Regions from separate parts of the Paenibacillus sp. AK121 genome, predicted to be linked through region 2. Evidence: predicted binding sites of a transcription regulator. Region 2 holds the regulator's gene; each other region holds the start of a gene.
The links. Region 2 encodes LexA, which represses DNA repair genes until DNA is damaged. Its sites were predicted from a motif close to CGAACATATGTTCG; they were not measured.

Region 1 (3,284 bases), on a different contig from region 2:
AGAAGGTCTGTTTTGACCGCACGAAATACATCCTCATATCGCCAGCGTCGCTGCACGATATCCAGTGAAGCCCGAATCAATTCCACTAAGGGATGATGAAGTATACTTCTCCGCTGATCCAAAAATACCGGGACCTGATATTGCTTGAATATCGGTTCCACCCATGGCTCATAATCTTCAATATGACGCACAAACAAGGCCATCTCCCGATAACGCGCGCCCTCTTCACGGGCCAAGCGGCGCATTTCGCGTACGGCTCCTTCCAGCTCGGCACGGCGATTTGCTGCAGCATACAGCTTTATACCCTCCGGTTGTGTATCTGCCCATTGCTCTCGTAGCTGCTGTAGCCGCATCCGCTGTTCCTGATTCCGCAGCCCTGTACGATGTTCGAAATTAGCCTCCAAATACGCCAACGCTGGACGCTCCTTAAATCTCGGCATCGGATCAGGACGTAATAACTGTGTCTGCGTTTCAATCATCAGCTCGTCTGCCATTCCTTTAAGCTTGACGTAGGTAGCCGCCGAAGGATGAAACAAATCCAGCTCATGCGGAAGCTGGCCACTTTCGTAGCTGCGGTTACAGGTCAACGCCACCGTCAGCGAGGAGGCGTGCAGCATAAGTTGCTCCACCACCTTATATTCATGCGGTGTAAACCTTCGGTAGCCATCCATCCAAATGTCTGCTCCGCGTATAAGTGAAGACTGTGCAATCTGTTCTGTTAGCATGCGAAGCGTATCTTCACCATCGATATATTTAAGCGTCAGCTCCCGTTCAAAATCCTCATAGATTAGGCTGATATCCTTCAGCTTGCCTCTTAATATCGGGGCGGACTCCCCCGCAGCATGCATTCTCTCCAGTTGTTCCGGTACAGACCGAGCATCATTTCCGTACTGCTTTAACTCTGTAAACAACGTATTCAACCGATCCACAAAACCGAGTTGATCTCCCGAATCCTTAAACAAACTCAGTTCATCCTTGCGACGACGAATAATTTTATATAAAAGCATCTTCTTGCCTTCTTCTGTTACAGGCACCAGGGCTGAACCCCCTGTTTCCTGCATGACTAAATAGGCAAGACGATGGAATCCCATCACCTGGGCGCGCATCGACCCCTGAATACCGTTTCCGGCTTCTGTAAGCAACGCATGCTCTGAAGCAAATGACGATTGCTCGGGCACAAGTAACAGCATAGGTTTACCTAGCGGCTCCTCGCGTAACATAGACGTCATTTCATTGCGGATTAACGTGCTTTTACCACTACCAGAGCGGCCAATCAATAAGCGGACCGACATGATGCGGCCTCCTTTCCAACCAAAAACATTCTATTAAACAGTATAGCATATCAGGCAAAGGAGAAAAGAACGTACGTTTGCCATGTTGTAGCAATTGATCCCTTCTCAAAAACAAACAGTCCCGCAGGATGGCTTGGTGCAAGCCTTCTCTACAGGACTGATTTATACTAAAAATGAGTTTGTTTCACCTAGTTATCTTTATCGCCTAAAAATAGATTAACTTTGACAAGGGTATGAAGTCTACAGCCGCGTCCGACTGCGCACTTCAAAGATGGCAAATTTCAAATAATGACCTTCCTCCACACCTAAAATTTGAGGATGGTCCTTCCCTGCCGCTCTCCAATCTACCAGTCGGAGGGTTTTACCGGCATCTGCCGCCGCTTCCTGAATCGTGTCCAAAAACAGCTCTGGCCGCATATGGAACGAACAACTCGCCGTTACCAAATAACCGCCCTCATTGACAAGCTTCATCCCATGAAGGTTGATATCTTTATATCCACGTGTAGCTCCTTTGACAGCACTCTTCGTTTTGGCAAAAGCTGGCGGATCCAGAATAACTACGTCAAAGGTGCGTCCGCCACCCGCAGTCAGCGGCTTGGTTGTATCTCCTTTGCCCCCCGCTCGCGCGGTGCGCTCCTCTACACCTTTAACCTGATTACGTAAATATTGAAAAGCATCGTCGACGACAAACTCGACGCGATCCTCAAAACCGTTCAGCTTCACATTATCCCTTGCACTTTCAATCGCATGTTCAGAAATATCCAGACAAGTTACTTTTTTCGCACCATGTTTACACGCATTGAGCGTAAAGCTACCTGTATGTGAAAAACATTCCAATACAGTTGCACCGTCCCAAAATGGGAATTCAACCACCTTACCACTTTTATTCACAGGCTTCATGACCGTTGTGGCCTCATCACCTGGGGTTGCAGCTACTTCTTGTAACGTAATTCCGCTACGCGCTCCCCAACCTGTCATCAACGGCGCGATGGCTGCGCGATTTTCACGCTGGTCAAAGAAATAGCCAGTCTTTTGGCCCTCTTCGATATCGACCTTGATTTGTAAGCCATTTTCCGTCACCACCACATGGCGCGGGCAATCGCCGTACAAAGGACCTTTCGTCTGTTCCAACCCTTCCAGCTCGCGGATGGATACATCACTACGCTCATATATACCAACTGGCCCCATGACTTCAACAAGCGCATCTCTGATTTCTTCCCTGCGCCGATCCATGCCAAGCGTTAACAGCTGAACGACCAACACATCGCCAAAACGGTCTACAATCAGCCCAGGCAAAAAATCAGCCTCGCCGTACACCAAACGGTAAGCGTTCCCCCCAGTCACAAAGCGTTCACGATGCTCCAAGCAATTGCGGAAACGTTGGGCGAAGAAGCTTTGGTCCATCACTTCCAGCGGCTCATAGGACATCACACGCACTGTAATTTGCGAAGCAGGATTATAGTAACCTGTCGCCAAATAACGTCCTTGATGGTTAAGGATGTTGACCAAATCACCTGCTTCTGGATCACCCTCAATCTTGGCTATTTCATTTTTAAACACCCAAGGGTGTGCTTGCTCCAGCCTTTTTTTGCGGCTACGTTCTAATATTACTGAAGGCAAAATCCTTCACTCCTATTCTTGGATTACTTAAAGTCCTTAAAAGTGTGGTGTTCGATGGGACGCAGCTCCGCGGTTCATTTGTTCTTACGATCACTGGCGCTTCTCTAGATTCAAATGAACCGCTTCGCTACTGCCCGCCTGTATATCGACGTCACGCTTTTAAAGCTTGTGAAGATACTTCAAAATTATTGTTCCGTGAAAAACTGCTCAACCATGCTTGTCATGGCTGTCCTTGACAGATCATAGGCTGTTACATAAGTATTTTCACCTAGAAAAGGGGGCTATGGCCGTGTTCATACATGTTATACTCCCACTGTGCGGTGGGCTGCTTATTTTTTTAGGCGGAATGAAGCTGATGGAAGCTGCCCTCCG
Region 2 (3,284 bases):
TGATTGGATAGTGCAAACTTTTCAAGACGCTCTGCGATGGCATCCGTATCGTAGCGTCCCAGTGATTTTGTAAAAATAAAATTACCGCCCTTCCCTTTTCTTTCAACGGTAACGTAACCCTTTTCAATTTTGATGGCTTTCATGTCCCCTGCCGTCATCGGCCGTTCTCTGCCACCTTTTAACATATAGAGGGTATCTTTTCCCACTTTTAAATAAGGACGGCGAATGAAGAAGATTACAGCCAGCATCAAGTACAAGCCAAATACCAGCCAGTCCATTCCCCGCATGCCGGTCTTAGTCAAAAAGTAACTCATAAGCATGTACAATACAGCAAGACCAGCCAGCATGATTGGCACAGTAATATTACGGCCACGGAAAATGTCCATTGCTGAACCTGCGCCGTTAATGGTTTGAATGCCTTGTTTCTTGCGCGTTTTATTTAAATGCGCTGTGTTTTTACGTACTTTTCTTTCAAATGATCGGGCCATCTCTCAATTCCCTTCCCAATAAATATTACATTAAAGCAACTGCCTTAAAGCTGATCTATATAGATACCAGGAAAGATACCTAAAACAAAGGCAAATGATGCAGGCTTTAGCGACATTAATGCTTCAGCCCGCCATTTCCCTTCGACGTATCATCGTCCACAAATTCAATGGTTTCAAGCTGCTGCCGAAAATTACGGCGAATGTTGCCTAAATAAATTTCCCGAAGGTTGGCGCGCTCTGTGGTTTCCTCTTCTGTCAATCCTTCGGCTTTTGCTTTGCGCGCTAATTCATTAATGCGCTGTACCAAGCTGTCTATATCCAAATTGTGTCCCCTCCATAAAAGCAAAGATATAATACACTTTGACATGTAGAAAAGAGCTTGTCAAGGCTCCCGCATTGCGCTCCTTGACAAGCTCTATAGTCTTATAGATCAGAAGTGTGGAAGCTTAAGCACCTGACCTGCCTGCACTCCCCGATCCTCCAAATCGTTAATACGCATAATTCCTTCAATATATACCCGTGTATCCATTCGTTCCGGTTTATGATTCACGGCAATCTTCCATAACGTATCTCCAGGTTGTACAGTCAGCTTAATCACCTCTTTATTAGAAACTGAAGGTGCTGCGAAAACCGTAAGTACACCTGCCCCTGCAACCCAAACGATAATTACTAGAATAAGAAGCTTGAGTAAAAGAGTATTGGTAATAACCTGTAACAAACGCACCTTACCCTCTTTTCGGGTCTCCTGTAAATTCTCTAAGTTCATCGGGAAAATACTTTGATAAGTGCTATATTTCATAATTGGCCGCGTCCTCCAAACGTTTGTTCTTATGTTTTTCACAATATAACACGAACGTTTGTTTTGTTCAATAGAAAACAGAACAAAAGTTCGTAAATATTTTTAGGGATTATTTAGAACTTATGTTTGTACGAACGGAGGTTCTATGCTATAATTTTCCCAAACGTTACTAAATGGGGTTGATACGGTATGTCTAAGATTTCGAGCCGCCAGCAGGCCATTCTTGAATTTATCCGCAATGAAGTGCGTCTAAAGGGATACCCCCCTTCTGTGCGCGAAATAGGCGAGGCAGTCGGATTGGCCTCCAGTTCTACGGTTCACGGTCATTTGGATCGTTTGGAGAAAAAAGGACTCATTCGCCGCGATCCTACGAAACCACGGGCTATTGAATTACTTGGTCAAGACGAATCGGATAACAGCAACTTGATTAATTACTCCATTAGTCGTGTTCCCGTCGTCGGCAAAGTAACCGCTGGTCTTCCTATTACGGCGACAGAAAATATTGAAGATTACTTTCCTCTTCCCCAACACTTTGTTGGTGAGGATAAAATATTCATGTTATCTGTTGTAGGCGAAAGCATGATTGAAGCTGGTATTGCTAACGGAGACTATGTAATCGTACGTCAGCAGCAGACAGCTGATAACGGAGACATTGTAGTAGCTATGACAGATGAAGACGAGGCAACAGTTAAAACCTTTTACAAAGAAAAAGATCATATCCGGCTTCAACCTGAAAATCCAGCCTTTGAACCGCTTCGCCTGACACACGTCAGCATATTGGGCAAGGTTGTTGGACTCTTCCGGGACTTCCACTGATTTATCGTGCTTTCTTCCCCGTTATACTACCACGAATATAAAACCGGCCGCCTAGGCGAGCCGGTTTTATATTGTTATTATGTTTACTATGTGTGTCTCACAACTATTCTTTCCTTTTCAGCAACCTATATTGTCTCTACTATTATATCCCCCCATTATCCGAAATAGTCCCCTCTGATCTTGAACTGTTTACTTTTATTAGCTAAACAAATGGAAATTTGACTCATGTGAACCTACTGTAGCCTTCCCCTATAACGTAAAGTTGGGAAGGCGAACGCAGGCTAGCATGAGTTTTTTTAAAAACATTTAGGAACATAGGTACTAGCTTCTTTTTGTCTTTAGTAGATTGATGCTGATACATTACTAGCACAATTGACATATGTATATAGCAGACCTAAAGTAAAGGAGTTATGCAGATGATCAGAAATAGAGTTAAAACGTATAAGCATCGCATCGGGAAAAACAGATATCTGGTCGTTAAAGTCTTTCAAGCCGCAGCTGCTAAAACAGGAAGCGGAAATGCACTCGCAACTAACGCATTAAATATCAAAATTTCCAAGCGTAAGCATAAACATCATTAAGATTTAACCGTACCTTCATTTCTTTGAAGGGAGGTGATATTATGAGCAGAAGACACAGCAACCGTGAATTGAGAAGAAGAAGATTAAACATCCGTTCCAACCAAAGAGCCACTGCGCGTGCAAGAGGTAACGCACTGGCTGTTAATCTGTTTAGCGTGAATGATAGACAACGCAGACGTTAATAATTATTTTCAAGCAAAAAGCAGGAAGAATTCTTCCTGCTTTTTTTGTGTTAAATGATCACCAAACTACCAATCCCGCCAGTTATAGCTTCCTCAAACTTGTATCAGCTTTGGTCCCACTTGTCCGCTTTTCTTTATAAATTTTATAAACAAGGCTCGAACAGCTGGACCCATAACCAATAATTGTAATGGATAGGCCACAACAAAGTTCTTTATAGAAATTTCTAAATATGCTTCAAATAATGAATGATCGCTAATAGCATGGCTAAGAATTGAAGTTAATAAACCGTAGAAAGACATAGAACAGGCCATTCCGAACTTCCGAACACCATTATACCATTTCCGAAGTTGATTTATATTTGCTTGGTGATACCGGCTATGATCAGATATGTGCCAGATTCCAATAAATTAATCACAA
Region 3 (3,284 bases), on a different contig from region 2:
TGTTGGTAACTGCTATATTGGTTTCTTTGGTGGAAATGGGAAAAATTGATTCATGGGTTGTCGTTGTGATTGTCAGTCGTGAGTTTGCGGTTACGGGTCTGAGACAGATCGCCTTATTGGATGGCTCTGTGGTTGCTGCAAGCAATTGGGGGAAATTAAAGACGATCATCCAGATCGTTGCTATTGTAGCACTGCTCATAAATAATTTCCCGTTTGTTTTTCTGGGTATTCCGTTTGATTTAATAGCGATATGGGCAGCTGTGTTAATCACCATTTATTCGGGTATTGATTACTTTGTAAAGAATATCCATTTGCTGAGCTCCTCTAAAGTTTAACAGGATAAATCTTATGGAAACAGCAATAGGGACTTAACTTATTGCTGTTTCTTTACATAATTCCCACATTATACGCATCCTAGGAGGACGAATTGATGAAAGCTGAAATCATTGCAGTAGGAACAGAGTTATTACTTGGACAAATAGTAAATACAAATGCCCAATATTTGTCACAAGAGCTAGCTACTATCGGAATTGATGTATATTTTCAGACTGTAGTTGGCGATAACATGGATCGACTTCAGGAAGCGGTACGTCTTGCTCAGAAGCGTGCGGATATTATTTTGTTTTCTGGTGGGCTGGGGCCAACTCAGGACGATTTGACAAAAGATGCGATAGCGGCTGTACTGGGGCGAAAATTGCAGATAGATCGTCTTGCCATGGACAAGCTGGATCAGTTTTTCCGTAACCGTGGGGTAGAAATGACCGAGAATAACCGCCGCCAGGCGCTTTCTATTGAAGGAGCCACTCCGCTTGAAAATGAGACGGGTTTAGCTATAGGGGATGCCATTGCACAGGACGGTAAATTTTATGTGGTTTTGCCCGGACCACCTAAGGAACTTAAACCTATGTTTGCAAATCATGCTAAACCATGGTTGCTTCAGCAGGCATTAAGCGGTGAGGAGATGCCGATTTATTCGAAAATGCTAAAATTCGCAGGGATCGGTGAGTCAGCTCTTGAAACGCGCTTGTTAGATCTGATCGAATCCCAGACGGACCCCACGATTGCTCCTTATGCCAAGGAAGGGGAAGTCACGATCCGTATATCCACCAAGGCGGCCAGTGAGAGTGAAGCTTTAATTAAGCTGACGGCTACGGAAGTACAAATTCAGCAGCGTCTTTCCGAATATATGTATGCAAGTGAGGATGTTACGCTGGAGAAGGTGATTGTAGATTTAATGGCCAAGCGCGGACTCACTGTGAGCGCAGCGGAAAGCTGTACAGGCGGTATGCTGATGGAACACATCACTTCTATACCTGGCAGTGCTGTTATGTTTCAAGGTGGCATCGTGTGTTATTCCAATGAAATGAAGATGAAATTGCTCAATGTGCCTTATGATTATTTGGAAGGGGATCATGCGCCAGGCGCAGTGAGTAAGGAAGTAGCCCTTGTGCTTGCAGAGCAGGCAAGAATGATTATGGACAGCGATTTCGGACTTTCTGTTACTGGTGTAGCTGGGCCCGGATATTCCGAGCGGAAGCCAGTCGGCCTGGTGTATATTGGTATTGCTGAGCGCGACAAGGAAACGGAAGTATATGAGCTGAATTTAAGTGGTAACCGTGAGACCATCCGTTTGCGATCCGTCAAAGCTATCCTGTACAGATTGTGGCGCCGATTGGTAGAGAACGAGAAACTCTCTTAATTATCGATGAGTTGTTTTAGATAGATATTCATGATATAATATTCTTATTCGGAAGAACCGTTGCAAAGCTTTTTGCCAGCGGTTCTTTTTTCGTTTTAAGAGAAAGGTATAATTATAGAAGAGAGCTGCGGGAAATAAAAAAAACGAATGTATGTTCGAAAAAATGCTTGGCAAGCGTGTCAAAACAAGGTATTATTAAAGTACAAACAATGAAGGATGTGAGTTTATTGTCAGATCGTCGTGCTGCGCTGGATATGGCGCTCCGTCAAATAGAAAAGCAATTTGGTAAAGGTTCCATTATGAAGTTGGGTGAGTCTACTCACATGCAAGTGGAAACAATCCCCAGTGGTTCGATTGCTTTGGATATTGCGTTAGGAACGGGCGGCTTTCCAAGAGGCCGGATTATTGAAGTATATGGACCGGAATCATCCGGTAAAACGACAGTAGCTCTTCATGCTATTGCAGAGGTGCAAAAAACAGGCGGACAAGCCGCCTTTATCGATGCCGAGCATGCGCTTGATCCGTCGTATGCGAGCAAGCTGGGTGTCAATATTGATGAGTTGTTACTATCGCAACCAGATACAGGTGAGCAGGCATTGGAGATTGCCGAAGCTCTTGTGCGTAGTGGGGCAGTGGACATTATCGTCGTTGACTCTGTAGCGGCACTTGTACCGAAGGCAGAGATTGAAGGCGAAATGGGAGATTCCCATGTCGGTCTTCAAGCGCGCTTGATGTCACAGGCATTGCGTAAGCTGTCTGGAGCCATTAATAAATCGAAAACCATTGCTATCTTTATCAACCAGCTCCGTGAAAAAGTAGGTGTTATGTTCGGTAACCCTGAAACTACACCGGGTGGACGTGCCTTGAAGTTTTACTCTACGGTACGTTTGGATGTTCGTCGTATCGAAAGCTTGAAAATGGGTAACGACATCGTGGGTAACCGTACACGTATTAAAGTCGTGAAGAATAAAGTCGCACCTCCTTTCCGTCAGGCTGAAGTGGATATTATGTACGGTGAGGGCATTTCCAAAGAAGGAAGCTTGATCGATATCGGTACGGAGCACGACATTGTCGACAAGAGCGGAGCATGGTATTCCTACGAAGGCGAGCGCCTTGGTCAGGGACGTGAGAATGCAAAGCAATTTTTGAAGGAAAATCCGAACATTGCTAGTACGATCGAGCAAAAAATCCGGGTGGCCAGTAATTTGATTACAACAATTGCTCCACCGACAGAAGAAGAGTTGGCGCAGGAGGCCAAGGAAGAACAGGAATTGCTGGAGCTTGAATAAAGCTTGCCTGAAACTTCGCTTCTGATCTGCCATGTGAACTGTAGCCTAGGGATTATGGTACAGTCCGTTTAAATAGCATGATTCTGATGCCCTGCACAGTTGTGCAGGGCATTTTTGCATCAAATAAAGTCTGCTTTGTCAGCAGAATCTAACTTTTGCGTAGCAGGTGATCGTAGGCTGCTTTCGTGAATTTCAAAGTGAGGGAAACATATTGCAGTTGGACGATAAAGATGAATACACTTCGGAAGAAAATAAACAGCAAGGGATTTCTCTTTTTCCAGATCATGAGGAATTGA

Region 1: addB (helicase-exonuclease AddAB subunit AddB) is a predicted target of LexA. The motif match lies at 1,359-1,372, and genes of this name have one in related genera.
Region 3: recA (recombinase RecA) is a predicted target of LexA. The motif match lies at 1,844-1,857, and genes of this name have one in related genera.

Annotation. Positions count from the first base shown of each region.
Region 1 is NZ_JAHPJM010000001.1:480,466-483,749, reverse strand. It holds gene addB (helicase-exonuclease AddAB subunit AddB) at 1-1,292, opposite strand, end outside; gene KSP24_RS02150 (class I SAM-dependent rRNA methyltransferase) at 1,533-2,912, opposite strand; gene KSP24_RS02145 (Na/Pi cotransporter family protein) at 3,202-3,284, shown strand, end outside.
Region 2 is NZ_JAHPJM010000003.1:36,258-39,541, forward strand. It holds gene KSP24_RS06400 (hypothetical protein) at 1-488, opposite strand, end outside; gene KSP24_RS06405 (DUF896 domain-containing protein) at 604-810, opposite strand; gene KSP24_RS06410 (LysM peptidoglycan-binding domain-containing protein) at 919-1,287, opposite strand; gene lexA (transcriptional repressor LexA) at 1,477-2,103, shown strand; gene KSP24_RS06420 (hypothetical protein) at 2,520-2,684, shown strand; gene KSP24_RS06425 (hypothetical protein) at 2,726-2,866, shown strand; gene KSP24_RS25715 (DUF2798 domain-containing protein) at 2,960-3,178, opposite strand; partial or broken gene KSP24_RS25185 (DinB family protein) at 3,179-3,284, opposite strand, start outside.
Region 3 is NZ_JAHPJM010000005.1:184,370-187,653, forward strand. It holds gene pgsA (CDP-diacylglycerol--glycerol-3-phosphate 3-phosphatidyltransferase) at 1-335, shown strand, start outside; gene KSP24_RS11495 (competence/damage-inducible protein A) at 431-1,699, shown strand; gene recA (recombinase RecA) at 1,927-2,988, shown strand; gene KSP24_RS11505 (regulatory protein RecX) at 3,200-3,284, shown strand, end outside.